DNA from 2 places in the Kribbella italica genome. Region 2 is predicted to be linked to the other one. Evidence: riboswitches for the same ligand, from Rfam matches in the RefSeq annotation. Region 2 holds a riboswitch; the other holds the start of a gene.
The links. Region 2 has a riboswitch for FMN ahead of ribD (bifunctional diaminohydroxyphosphoribosylaminopyrimidine deaminase/5-amino-6-(5-phosphoribosylamino)uracil reductase RibD). Riboswitches for the same ligand answer to the same signal wherever they lie in the genome.
Positions count from the first base shown of each region.

Region 1 (6,957 bases), 180 kb from region 2:
CATCGGCGGCGACTTCTCGTCGATCGACATCCTGGCCACCCTGTACGGCGCGGTGCTGGACGTCGCGCCGGACCGGGTGGACGACCCCGAACGCGACCGCTTCATCCTCAGCAAGGGGCACGTCGCGGGCGCGCTCTACACGACGCTCGCGGCCTTCGGCTTCCTGCCCGTCGAGGAGCTGGCGACGTTCCTGAAGCCGCTGTCGGCGCTGAACGGGCACCCGAACCGGCGCAAGGTCGCCGGCGTCGAGGCGAACACAGGTCCGCTCGGGCACGGCCTTCCGGTCGCGGTCGGGCACGCGCTGTCGGCCAAGCTCGACGTGTCGTTGCGGCGGACGTACGTGCTGGTCGGCGACGGCGAGCTGCAGGAAGGCAGCAACTGGGAAGCGATGATGGCAGCCTCGCAGTACCAGCTGGACCGGCTGACCGTGATCGTCGACCGGAACCGGCTGCAGCAGGGCGCGACCACCCAGGAGACCAACGACCTGGATCCCTTGCCGGACAAGGCGGCGGCGTTCGGGTTCGCGGTGGTCGAGGTGAACGGGCACGACCACGGCGAGCTGCTCGACGTGCTGTCCGCCGTACCGTTCCGGCCGGGCAAGCCGACCTTCGTGATCGCCCACACGCACAAGGGCCACCCGATCTCGTTCATGAGCAACAACGTCGCCTGGCACCACCGGGTGCCCGACGCGGCCGAGTTCGCCCAAGCACTCAAGGAGCTCTCATGACTGTCACCGACAGTCCCTCGATCGCCGACCGGCCGCGCTACGACTGCCGGGACGCGTACGTCGAGACGCTGGCCGAGCTGGCCCACGCGGACCACCGGATCGTCGGCGTCGTCAACGACTCGGTCGGGTCGAGCAAGCTGAACAGCTTCCGCAAGGCGTTCCCGGACCGGCTGATCAACGTCGGTATCGCCGAGCAGGACATGGTCGGCGTCGCCTCCGGGCTGGCCAACGGCGGCCGGATCCCGTTCGTGTCGGCGGCGTCCTGCTTCCTCACCGGGCGCGCGCTGGAGCAGATCAAGGCGGACGTCGCGTACTCGCACACCAACGTGAAGCTGTGCGGCATGAGCCCAGGCGTCGCGTACGGCGAACTCGGGCCGACGCACCACTCGATCGAGGACATCGCCTGGCTGCGGGCGATCTCCGGGATGACGATCATCGTGCCGGCCGACCCGGTCGAGACCGCGGCGGCGCTGCGCTGGGCGGCCGCGTCCGACGGGCCGGTGTTCATCCGGGTCAGCCGGATGAGCGTGCCGCGGATCTACGCCGACGACTACACGTTCGAGCCGGGCAGGGCGATCACCGTCCGGGCCGGCGACGACGTGACGCTGATCAGCAACGGCACGGTGCTCTGGCGGGCGCTGGCCGCGGCCGAGCAGCTCGCGACGGAAGGGATCTCGGCCCGGGTGCTGTCGATGCCGACGGTGAAGCCGCTCGACACCGGCGCCGTGGTCGCGGCCGCGCGGGAGACGGCCGGGATCGTGACCGCCGAGGAGGGGGTGAGCGGGGGTGGGCTCGGCGGCGCGGTCGCGGAGGCCGTCGTACAGCATCATCCGGCGCGGGTGTCGATCCTCGGGATCCCCGAGTTCGCGCCGACCGGCTCCGCGGCGTACCTGCTGGACCGGTACGGGCTGTCCGCGGACGGTATCGCGTCCGCGGCCCGCGCGCTGGTCAGCCGAGGAAAGTGACCAGGTCGGCGATCGAGACCATCGCGAAGTCGTGGGCGTCGGCGAACGCGCGCAGGTCGGCGCCGGTCATCAGCGTGCCGTCGTCGTTCATCAGCTCACCGATCACCCCGACCGGCGGCAGCCCGGCCAGCCGGACCAGTTCGACGGTCGCCTCGGTGTGACCGGGCCGCTGCCGGACGCCGCCCGCGACCGCGCGGAGCGGGAGGATGTGGCCGGGCCGGATCAGGTCGGTGGGCCGAGCCGTGCCGTCGGCCAGGACGTTGACGGTCCGCGCCCGGTCCGCGGCGGAGATGCCGGTGCCGACGCCGGTGCTCGCGTCGACCGACACCGTGTACGCCGTACGGAGGCTGTCCTGGTTGTTCGGGACCATCAGCGGCAGCTCGAGCCGGTCGAGGACCTCCGGCGCGGCCGGGGCGCAGACGTACCCGCTGGTGTAGCGGACCAGCAGCGCCATCAGCTCCGGCGTCGCCAGGCTCGCGGCGAAGGTCAGGTCGCCCTCGTTCTCGCGGTCCTCGTCGTCGACGACCACCACCGGGCGCCCGCGCCCGATCTCGGCGATCGCGTGGTCGATGGTGTCCAGGCGGGTCGTGCTCGCCACGGTGCTCACAGTCGCTGTCCTCTCGGCCTGGCACTCCGGGGGCAACGACAAGCTCCGCGACTCCTCTCTGGGGCACGCTTGTGGGCGCGCGCCGGACAGGCATCGCGAAGTCTGCCACGTGCGTCTTCCCATCCGGACTTTCACCGTCGGTCCCGGAGTTCCACCAGGTCAACCGGACCTCCTTGCGGAGGTACGGGTCGCGGACTTTAACCGCCGGCTCGGAATTTCACCGACCCCAGAGCACGTGTGTGATCTTGCAGATTCACTGCGCAGTGTATCCGTCTCGACTGTTTCCGGGAGTGTCATGTCCATCTCATCCGTTTGGCGGTCGGTCGAGCTCTCGGCATCCGTGGAGGAGCGGTACGGCGCGGAGGTGTGGGCGGAGTTCGTGCACGAGAGCGGGGTGACGCTGCGGAGGCCGGCGTTCTGGGACGGGGACGGCGTGTGGAGGGTGCGCTTCGCCGCGCCGACGCCAGGGGAATGGCGCTGGACTTTTGGCTCCTCTTCAGGCGTGCTTGACGTCCAACAAGTACCAGCCGGCGAGGCCAATCCGTTCTACTCCCACGGGTTCTGGCAGATGTCCCCCGGCGGCCGGAGCCTGGTCCACGCGGACGGCACTCCAGCACTTCTGGTCGCCGACACGGCGTGGGCGCTCCCATGGCGAGCGACCGTCTCGCAGGTCCGCGAGTACGCCGCCGATCGTCAGGCGAAGGGCTTCAACGCCGTACTGCTGATGTCCGTGCAGCCCGACATGCGCGCGGTCGGGCCGCGGGACCGGACGGCGGACGAGGGGTTCGACGTCGGGTTCGAGGACCTGGTTGACGGGCACCTGCTGCGGCCTCGGGCGGAGTACTTCCAGTACCTCGATCAGCTGCTGGAGGTGCTGGCCGAGCACGGGATCGTGCCGGTGCTGCAGCCGGTGTTCCAGGGGTTCGGCTGGAAGGGGCTGGACGTCGCGGGGACCGTCGTACCGGCTGAGGAGTATGCGACGTACTGCCGCTACCTGGTCGCGCGGTACGGCGCCTCACCGGCGATCTACCTGGTCGGCGGGGACGGGACCGGGCTGGAGCCGCAGGTCGCGGCCGGGGGCGCCGAGGTGCACGCGGTCGACTGCTACGGGCAGCCGACCGGGATCCACTACCGGCCGCACATCCGCGCGTCGGCTCATCAGGACGCGGAGTGGCTTGACTTCCAGTGGTGCCAGACCGGGCACACCGGCGAGCACGTGGCCGAGCGGGTGGCCGACCTGTGGCGGAACGAGCCCGTACGGGGTGTGGCGAACGGCGAACCGACGTACGAGAAGCACGGCGGTCTTTCAGTCGCGAATGGGTGGTGGCAGGGGCACGAGGCGTGGAGCAACCTGTGCGCGGGCGGGACGATGGGGGTCGTGTACGGCGCCGGGAGTCTGTGGCAGTGGCGGCTGCACGCGTCGGAGCCGGGGCATTCGTCGTTCTTCATCGCGCCGGACGCCGGGTGGCGGGAGGCGATGGATTTCGAGGGGTCGACGTACGTCGGGCTGGTCGGGCGGGTGCTGGCCGGGCTGCCGGTGGCGGACCTGCAGCCGGACTGGACGCGGGTGATCTCGGGGCGCGCGCTGCGCGGTGCCGGTGGTCTGCTGATCGTCTATCGCGAGCACGGGGGACCGGTGATGGTGTTCGACGACTCGGTGCCGCTGGACTACCGGATCGTCGATCCGCGCGACGGGTCGGTGGTGGCGACCGGCCGCCGGGACACGCCGGGCGACCCGCTGCCCGATGCTGGTGGCGCACCGCGGGTCTACATCTGCCTATAGTCCAGTCCTGATCGAAGGGGGCTACGCATGAGCGCTCACCGTGGCGTACGTCAGCCGGGGCTGGACGAGCTGCGGCTGCTGGCGAAGGTGGCCCGGATGTACCACGAGAAGGGCATCCGGCAGCCACGCATCGCCAGCGAGCTCAACCTGTCCCAGGCCCGGGTGTCGCGGATGCTCAAGCAGGCGGTCGAGGTAGGGATCGTGCACACCGTCGTGACGATGCCGAGCGGGGTGCACAGCGATCTCGAGGACGAGCTGCAGGGGCGGTACGGGCTGCGGGATGCGGTGGTCGTGGACACGGGTGGTCTGTCTGTGGGACCGAGTGGTCTGGCGGAGGGTGTGGACGAGGACGTCCTGCCCGCGCTGGGATCGGGCGCCGCGGCGTACCTCGACATGACGCTCACCGGCGGGCACCTGATCGGCATCTCGTCCTGGAGCGAGACCCTGATCAGCGCCGTCGACCGGATGCCGCGCAAGAGCGTCCCGGTCGCCGAGAAGGTCGTCCAGATCGTCGGCGGCCTCGGCGACGCCGCCGTCCAGATGCAGGCCACGCGCCTCACTGCCCGCTTCGCCGAACTCACCGGCGCGATGCCCGTCTACCTCCCCGCTCCGGGTCTGGTCGGCACACCCGCCGTACGCCGCGCGATGATGAACGACGTCTCCGTCCGCGACGTCCTCGGCACGTGGGGCCAACTCACCGACGCTGTCGTCGGAATCGGCAGCCTCCAGCCGTCGCCTTTGTTGCAGCGCAGCGGCAACGCGGTAGCCCAGGCCGACCAGGACGAACTCCGCCGCCTGGGCGCCGTCGGCGACGTCTGCTTCCGCTTCTTCGACGAAGAAGGCCACCACGTCCGCTCCACCTTCGACCAACGCGTCATCGGCGTCACGGCGAAGGAACTGCTCGCCGTCCCCCGCCGCATCGGCGTCGCCGGCGGCGACCGCAAGTACTCGGCCATCCGCGCTGCTCTGCTGGGCGGCTGGGTCAACATCCTCATCACCGACCTGTCGATGGCCCAGCGCTTGCTCGCCGACTGACGCCTCTCCCACGCGTGCCCCTCCGTTCGCCGGCGCTCGCTGCGGGGCGTGCTCCCGCCCGCCTTCTTGGTGGGTACGCGTGCTGTCGCGCGCTTCGTGCGGTGGGCTGTCGCCCACGTTCGCGTGCTGTCGCGCGCTTCGGTGCGCGGCTGGCGCCGCTTCGTGTGCGCGCTGGCGCGCGAGCAACCACTTGGTGGTGGGCCGGGTTGGGTGCGTGCAAATGGTGACCCACGCAACCGCTCCGGTCGCTGGCGCTCCCTGCACCCGCCCACCGGTCAAGTTGGGGGGATGCTGTCGCCCGCTTCAGGTGATGGGCTCTGGCGCCCAGGTGAGCGCTGGCGCTCGGTCGACGGCCCGTGCTGAGTCCGGTGCCTGCGTGCAGGTGGTGGTCGTCCGCTGCCGCCGGTGCCTGCCTATGGCTGGTCCACTGCCTCGGATTGTGACGACTGGCGCGGTACATCGCGTCAGTGGTCGAACAACGCATCAGTCGACCAACGCGTCAGGACGTCGACCGGCGGGTCGGGGTAGCGCGGGAGATACCCCGGGTCGGGCGTGCGGGCCCCGGACCGGGCGTCTCAAGGCGCCTAGCGTCTGGGTATGCGAACTGTGGCGGTGCTGGCGGCGTTCCTGTTGTTGCCTGGGGCAACTGTTGTGTCGCCTGCGGCGGCGGAGACCGCCGGCCTGGTCTGGCGGGCGTGTCAGAACGGCAGCGGCGACGACCAGGGGAAGGCGCTCGATGAGGCCGGCGCGTCCTGCAGTTCCATGCGGGTGCCTGTCGACCATCTGCGCCCCGACGGCCAGACCATCGACATCGCCATCTCTCGGCTTCCCGCCGACCCGAGCGTACGGCGCGGCGTACTGCTGGTGAACCCCGGCGGACCAGGCGGCTCGGGACTCGACTACCCGCTGGCCTTGCGGCCGCTGCTCGGGGACGTCGCGAAGCAGTACGACCTGATCGGCTTCGATCCTCGCTTCGTCGGGCGGAGCGCGCCGGCGAGCTGCGGTGAGGTTCGCGTGGCTGATGTCTTCCGATCGTCTCTCAACCGTGCCGACTTCGCGGAGTCCGCCCGCCGGGCGAAGGCGTTCGTACGGACTTGTCCCGGAGGACTAGAGCACGCGAGCATCCGGAACGTGGCGCGCGACCTGGACGTCGTACGGAAGGCGCTCAAGGAAGACAGGCTGAACTACTACGGGGTGTCCTGGGGCGCTGATCTGGGGGTTGTCTACAGCCAGTTGTTTCAAGGCAAGGTCGACCGCATGGTCGTCGACAGTGTGACCGACGTCGAAGGATCCGAGTATCACCACCTGGCCACCGGTGAACGCGCCGAAGCAGCCTTCGACGAGTGGGCAGCCTGGGCAGCCTGGCGGGACGACAAGTATCACGTCGGCGGAAGCGGTCAGCAGATCCGGGCAGCGGTGACCCGCTTGATGCAGCGCGACCTGACGATCGCCGGCCATAAGGTCGACTCGGCAGTCCTGCCCTGGCTGCTCCAGTCAGCCCTCGGCGACGAGAGTGACCGCGACCTGATGGCCCGCAACGTCAGCACCCTGCTCCGCAACACCCCGCCAACCCCAGAACTCAAAGCCTGGCTCGACCAGTACTACGGCCGCGCGCCCGTGTTCTCCCAGTTCATCGCCGCGTCGATCGCCTTCACCTGCAACGACACGGGCTGGCCGAAGAACCCGGCGACGTACTGGCGCGACGTCCAGCGCACCCGAACCACGCAGCCCCTCTTTCCGACGACGTTCCTCCCGTGCGCCTACTGGACCCAGCACACCACCGAACCACCGCTTGCCATCAGCAACAAAACCCCGATGCTCATCGTCCAGGCCGAACGCG
Region 1 is NZ_JACHMY010000001.1:4,119,158-4,126,114, reverse strand. Features, by position in the region: gene HDA39_RS19080 (transketolase) at 1-727, shown strand, start outside; gene HDA39_RS19075 (transketolase family protein) at 724-1,692, shown strand; gene ribB (3,4-dihydroxy-2-butanone-4-phosphate synthase) at 1,676-2,299, opposite strand; FMN riboswitch at 2,405-2,538, opposite strand; gene HDA39_RS19065 (glycoside hydrolase family 140 protein) at 2,595-4,082, shown strand; gene HDA39_RS19060 (sugar-binding transcriptional regulator) at 4,110-5,117, shown strand; gene HDA39_RS19055 (alpha/beta fold hydrolase) at 5,715-6,957, shown strand, end outside.
Region 1: it holds a riboswitch for FMN, as region 2 does, so the genes downstream of both, ribB (3,4-dihydroxy-2-butanone-4-phosphate synthase) here and ribD (bifunctional diaminohydroxyphosphoribosylaminopyrimidine deaminase/5-amino-6-(5-phosphoribosylamino)uracil reductase RibD) in region 2, are expected to answer to the same signal.

Region 2 (6,957 bases):
AGTACCAGCCCTCGATCGGTGGCCGGTACTCGAAAGGTCCTGACGATCACAGGCTCTTGATCGCCGCCAGCGTCACCAGCGCCGCCTGCGTCGACTCGTACCCCTTGTCCTCGCGCGAGTCCGGCAGCCCGGCCCGATCCAGCGCCTGCGGGTCGTTGTCGCAGGTCAGCAGCCCGAACCCGACCGGTACGCCGGTACTCAGGCCGACCTCCATCAACCCGTTCGTCGCCGCCTGGCACACGTACTCGAAGTGCGGCGTGTCACCCCGGATGACGACGCCCAGCGCCACCACCGCGTCGTACCCGGCCTTCGCCGCGTGCAGTGCCGCGACCGGCAGCTCGAACGAGCCCGGGACGCGGATGATCGAGTAGTCGGTGACGCCCGACTCGTCCAGCGCCCGTACGGCGCCCGCGACCAGCGCGTCGGTCACCTTCGGGTGCCACTGCGCGGCGACGACCGCGACCCGGGCGCCCTCCACCCGCGGCGTCTCGATCGTGGGTGCTCCACTTCCCGACATCTACTGAACTCCCTTTTCGTCCGTGCCGGTGGGCAGGTGGTGGCCCATCCGGTCGCGCTTGGTGCGCAGGTAGCGCAGGTTGTGCTCGGTCGGGTCGATCGAGATCCCGAGCCGCTCGACGACCTCGATGCCGTAGCCCTGGACGCCGGCCAGCTTGTCCGGGTTGTTGGTCAGCAGCTTGGCCGACTTGACGCCGAGGTCGGCCAGGATCTGCGCGCCGGTGCCGTAGTCGCGGGCGTCGGCGGGCAGCCCGAGGTCCAGGTTCGCGTCGACCGTGTCCCGGCCCGCGTCCTGCAGCTCGTAGGCCTGCAGCTTGTGCAGCAGGCCGATCCCCCGGCCCTCGTGACCGCGCAGGTAGACCACGACGCCGCCTTCGGCCGCGACCTGCCGCATCGCCTCGTCGAGCTGCGGACCGCAGTCGCAGCGCAGCGAGCCGAACACGTCGCCGGTCAGGCACTCCGAGTGCAGCCGGACCAGCGTCGGCCCGTCGCCGATCTCGCCGCGGACCAGCGCCAGCTGCTCCGACCCGTCGACGGTGTTCCGGTAGCCGTGGGCAACGAAGTCGCCGTACCGGGTGGGCAGGGTGGTGGTCGCGACCCGCTCGATCTGGCTCTCGGTCCGCCGCCGGTACGCGATCAGGTCCGCGATCGAGACCAGCACCAGGCCGTGCTCGTCGGCGAACGCCCGCAGCTCCGCGCCGCGTTTCATCGACCCGTCGTCGTTCACCAGCTCGGAGATCACCGCGGACGGCCGCAGCCCGGCCATCCGGGCCAGGTCGATCGACGCCTCGGTGTGCCCCGGGCGCACCAGGACGCCGCCGTCGCGCGCCCGCAGCGGGAACACGTGCCCCGGCTGCACCAGGTCGAACGACTCCGACGCGGAGTCGGCCAGCACCCGGATCGTCCGGGCCCGGTCGGCCGCCGAGATCCCGGTCTCGATGTGGTCGCGGGCGTCGACCGAGACCGTGTACGCCGTGCGCAGCTTCTCCCGGTTGTGCGGGGTCATCAGCGGGATGCCCAGCCGGTCCAGCTCGGCGCCCTCCATCGGCACGCAGACGACACCCGAGCTGTGCCGGATCAGGAACGCCAGCAGCTCCGGCGTCGCCTTGGAGGCGGCGAAGATCAGGTCGCCCTCGTTCTCCCGGTCCTCGTCGTCGACCACGATCACCGCGCGGCCGGCGCGGATCTCGTCGATCGCGTGCTCGATCGTGTCGAGCTTCAGTACCTCGCCCATCGTCTAACCCACCACCACTGGTTCGGGGGTGACCGCTACGGTCTCCCGCTGGTTGATCCGCCACCACGCCGCGAACCCGAGCACGCAGAACAGTCCGTAGACGACGTACATCGCCGCCGACGGGTAGAACTTGGCCTGGATCAGCAGCGGGACGCCGACGACGTCCACCGCGATCCAGACCAGCCAGAACTCGACGAACCCGCGGGCCATCCCGTACGTCGCCAGGATGGACCCGGTCAGGATCCAGGCGTCCCACTGCGGACCCCACGAGCCGAGCTCACGCAGGACGAAGTACCCGATCACGTAGAGCACGACGGCCGCGCCCAGCATCTCCAGGCGCTGCCGGGCCGTGGCCCACCGCGGCTGGACGCCGGTCTTGGCGCCGCCGTGACGGGTCTGGTACCAGCGGTACCACCCGTACAGGCTGACGAGCGCGAAGAAGACCTGGCGGCCGGCCTGGCCCCAGAGGTCCTTGTCCTGCGGGGTGTCGAACAGCCCGCCGACGAAGACCGTGAACAGCAGCACGTTGCCGACGATGCCGATCGGCCACGCCGACACCAGCCGGCGCATCCCGAACAGGGCGCTGGCCAGGCCGAACACGTTGCCGACGATCTCCCGCACCAGCACCGGCGAACCGGCGATCGTGACCTGCTCGTGCAGCAGCCAGTCGATCATTCGTTGCCTCCGACAACAGTCTTCGGGGCGGTCAGCAACCGCTCCACGTACTTCGCGATCACGTCGACCTCGAGGTTGACGGTGTCGCCGATCTTGTTGCGGCCGAGCACGGTGAGCTCGAGCGTGGTCGGGATCAGGCTGATCCCGAAGGTCGAGGTTGCGTCGTCGACGTCGGTGACGGTCAGCGAGACACCGTCGACGGCGATCGAGCCCTTCTCCGCGACGTACTTGAGGATCTCCGGGCCGGCCGCGATTCGGACGACCTCCCAGTGCTCGGCCGGCTCGCGGCTCGCGATCGTGCCGACACCGTCGACGTGGCCCTGGACGATGTGGCCGCCCAGCCGCGCGTGCGCGGTGACGGCCCGCTCCAGGTTGACGGTCGAGCCCTTCTCGACACCGCCCAGGCTGGTCCGGCGGAGCGTCTCGCGCATCACGTCGGCGGTGAAGGTGCCTGCACCGGTCTCGACCACGGTCAGGCAGCAGCCGTTGACCGAGATCGAGTCGCCGTGGCGCGCGTCCTCGGTCACCTTCGGGCCCCGCAGGGTGAGCCGGGCCGCGTCGCCTTCCAGCAGGTCGAGCGACTCGACGGTTCCCAGCTCTTCGACGATTCCGGTGAACATCTACTTCCCTCCCAGGGGGGTCAGGGTGAGCCGGACGTCGTCGCCGAGGCGAGTGACGTCCGCAAGGGTGAAGCGCCGCAGGTGGTCGATAGATTCCGCGCCGAGGTCGCCGACGGCGGAGAAGCCCGATCCGAGCAGCGCCGGAGCGACGTACGCGACGATCTGGTCGACCAGTCCGGCGCGCAGGAAGGCGGCGGCCAGCGTCGGCCCGCCCTCGAGCCAGAGGTGGCGGATCTGGTGGTCGTCGAGCTGCCGGAGCACCTCGTTGGGGTCGTGGGTGGGCAGGAGCAGGGTCTCGGCGCGGTCGTTGCGGACCCGCGCGGTCTCCGGGACGTCCCGGTCGCCGACCACGACCCGCAGCGGCTGGCGGCCGGCCGGGCGGTCGTGCTCGTCGCGCACGGTCAGCTCGGGGTCGTCGTCCAGGACGGTCTGGGTGCCGACGGCGATCGCGTCGCACTCGGCCCGCTTGCGGTGGACGTCCGCGCGGGCGGCCTCGCCGGTGATCCACCGGCTGGTCCGGTCGGGCGCGGCGCTGCGGCCGTCCAGGGTGGTGGCGAACTTCCAGGTCACGAACGGCCGACCGGTCCGGACGCTGTGCAGCCAGACGTGGTTGACCTCCTCGGCCTCGGCCCGGAGTACGCCCTGATCGACCTGGATGTCCTTGGTCCGGAGCTTCTCGCCGCCACCGGCGGCCTGCGCGTTCGGATCCGGTACGGCGTACACGACGCGGCCGATGCCGGCCTCGATCAGCGCGTCGGCACACGGCCCGGTCCGGCCGGTGTGGTTGCAGGGCTCGAGCGTCACGTACGCCGTACCGCCGCGGGCCCGGGGACCGGCCATCCGCAGCGCGTTCACCTCGGCGTGCGGGCCGCCGGCCTGCTCGTGGTACCCCTCGCCGACGGGATGCCCGTCGCGGCCGGTGATCACACAGCCGACGACCGGGTTGGGATGGGTGCTGCCGATCCCGCGGGCGGCCAGCTCGATCGCACGCCGCATCCAGGCCACGTCGATCGGTGAAGCGTTGTTCACGGACGGTCCCTCGTTGTCACGGACGCACCACCGGGGCCATGACAACCGGCACGCGAACCGCCGCCCGGAACGCGACCTCCTACGGCCGCGCACTTCCGCACGTCGGAGCGCACACCGATCGCGTGCGCCTCCCATCCGGACTTTCACCGTCGGTCCTGGAATTCCACCAGGTCAACCGGCCGACGAACTGCATCGACCGGGTCGCGGACTGTCACCGCCGGCTCGGAATTACACCGACCCCGGAGCACGCGAGTGGTTTCACTCGTACCTGAAGTGTACGCCGCTGGTGCGGCGGCGAGTTGTTGCTTCCGTCACCTGGACGGTCCCACCAGCGCGCCGCCCTGGGCGAGGTAGGCGAAGGTGGCGAGCCAGTGGTCGTGGTTGAAGTCGCCGCTGGTGACGCTCGGCAGGGCGGCGTCGAGGTGGGCGGCGACCGTCGCGCGGAGGGCTGGTTCTCGCTCGGGCAGGGCGTCGGACAGCGCGGCGAGCTGCCAGGCGCGGGTGAGGTTGAGGCCCTGGAGGTGGCCCTGCCGGCCGTCGACCGGGTAGCGGACCTCGACCGGCCGCAGGGCGGTCAGATCCGGCAGGAAGGCGGGCAGCCATTCGGCGAACTCGTCTTCGGTCAGGACCCGGCGCATCAGGTCGGCCTCGGACAGACCCGGCGACAGGAAGTCCTCGCCGCTCGGCTCCCACTGCAGCGGGTACTCGCGGTCCTCGGCGAACCAGGCGCGCGCCTTGTCGCGGACGGCCTGGGTGAGCTTGTCCTGGCCGAGGGCCTCGGCGGCGTCGTACAGGAGAGCCAGGGCGAACGCCGAGTTCGAGTGGACGCCCGAGCGGACCGGGCGGGCGGCTCCCTGTAACCACTCCAGGCTGAGGTCGACGATCGCGTCGACCAGCGGGCTCATTGCCTCGGACCACCTGGCCGCGTCCGGGCTCTGACGGACGGCCGCGGCCAGGACGAGCGCCCACGCCCAACCGTACGGGCGCTCGAACGACGGCGAGCTCCGCAGGTACGCCGCCTCGGCCGCGAGTGCGTCGGCGGTCAGGTTCTGGTCGAGCGCCTTGCGGATCGGCTCCGGATCAGTGGCCTCCGGCAACAACCGCACCAGCAACCAGTGCATGTGCACACAAGAGTGCCAGTCGTACGACGTGTGGAACGCCGGGTGCAACTCCCTGACGCTGTAGGCCCTGGCGTCGCGCGCGACGTGGTCGAGCTGGTGCGGCGACTCGGTCCGCAGGTTCTGGAGTGCGATCTCGACGTACCGCTGACTCATCACAGGACTCCGAACGCGAGGAAGTACATCAGGAAGATGTTGCAGACCAGCAGCGGGAGCGCGGTCGGCAGCTGCGCCTTGATCGCCCCGTACCGGCTCTTCATGTCGAGCAGCGCGGCCGGGACCAGGTTGAAGTTCGCGGCCATCGGCGTGGTCAGCGTTCCGCAGAACCCGGCCAGCATGCCGATCGCGAACACCGTCGCCGGGTTGCCGTCGAAGGTCTGCACCAGCACCGGGTAGCCGATCGCGGCGGTCATGATCGGGAACGCGGCGAACGCGTTGCCCATGATCACGGTGAACAGCGCCATCCCGAGGCAGTACACGACGACCGAGCCGAACAGCGATCCTTCCGGCAGCACGTGCGTGGTGACCTTGCCGACCGCCGTACCGACGCCGGCGTCGGTGAACAGCCGGCCGAGCGTGGCCAGCATCTGCGGCAGGACGGCCGCCCAGCCGATCACCTCGAGCAGCCGGTGCCCCTCCTTGAGCGGAGTCAGGACGGACGGCGGACGCAGCATGATCACGCCGACCATCGCCGCCGCGACCGCGGAGACGCCCAGGCCGATCAGCGTCTCCGAGCCCTTCTCCAGCAGGGGCTGGTCGCCGGCTTTGATCTTGGCCAGCCCGACCGCGAAGATCAGCGCGCCGAGCGGGATCACCAGCGGCGGAACGAACAGCTTGTTGCCGAACCGCTGGGCGGCGGCCGCCTTCTCGGCCAGGCTCGTGGACACCTCGGTGCCGCGACCGAGCTGCCCGGTGCCGACCAGGACGGTCATCGCGATCACGACCAGCCCGAGCACCCAGGCCGGGGCGGTCTTGTTCACCACGAAGGTGCTGTAGCCGAAAGACGCGCCGAGCAGACCCCAGAAGGCGGCGCTTCCGTACCGCTTGCTGTTGCTGCGGTCGCGCAGGGTCAGGACCGCTCCGAAGAGGAAGAGCAGACCGCACAGCCAGTAGAACCACTCGACCTTGATCACCGGTCCGCCTCCTTCTTCTTGAGGGCCGGCGGCGGACCGTCGACCGCCATCAGGCGGTCGAGCTGGCGATCGAAGTACAGCATCCGGCCGCCGTGGATCAGCAGAGCGCAGACCGCGGTCGGGATCGCCCACAAGGCGACGTGCAGGGCGTCCAGCTTCAGCCCGTACGTCGAGTCGACGAAGCCGGTGATCAGCAGGATCGAGCCGACCGCGATGAAGACGTCCTCACCGAAGAACACGCCGACGTTGTCCACCCCGGCCGAGTGGCCCTTGATCCGCTCCTGCACCGCCTCGGGCAGCTTCCGCCCGTACCGGCGCTCGGCCGCGCCCTCGGCCATCGGGTAGATCAGCGGCCGGACCGTCTGCGCGTGGCCACCGATCGACATCAGCCCGACCGCGGCCGTCACCTGCCGGATCACCTGGTACGACGCCAGCAGGCGCCCGGTGGTGAGGAAGGTGAGCTTGCCGATCAGCCGCCGCGACTGCTCCTGCAGCCCGAACCGCTCGACCAGGCCGATCACCGGCAGCACCACGATGAACAGCGTCACCGAGCGGCTCCCCGCGAAGCCGTTGCCGAACTCGTTCAGGATCTTGCCCGGACTCAGCCCGCCGAGCAGGCCGGTGGCGATCCC
Region 2 is NZ_JACHMY010000001.1:3,937,132-3,944,088, forward strand. Features, by position in the region: gene ribH (6,7-dimethyl-8-ribityllumazine synthase) at 47-517, opposite strand; gene HDA39_RS18205 (bifunctional 3,4-dihydroxy-2-butanone-4-phosphate synthase/GTP cyclohydrolase II) at 518-1,750, opposite strand; gene pnuC (nicotinamide riboside transporter PnuC) at 1,754-2,425, opposite strand; gene HDA39_RS18215 (riboflavin synthase) at 2,422-3,045, opposite strand; gene ribD (bifunctional diaminohydroxyphosphoribosylaminopyrimidine deaminase/5-amino-6-(5-phosphoribosylamino)uracil reductase RibD) at 3,046-4,074, opposite strand; FMN riboswitch at 4,194-4,325, opposite strand; gene HDA39_RS18225 (DUF2891 family protein) at 4,386-5,348, opposite strand; gene HDA39_RS18230 (5-oxoproline transporter, DUF979 family subunit) at 5,348-6,325, opposite strand; gene HDA39_RS18235 (5-oxoproline transporter, DUF969 family subunit) at 6,322-6,957, opposite strand, start outside.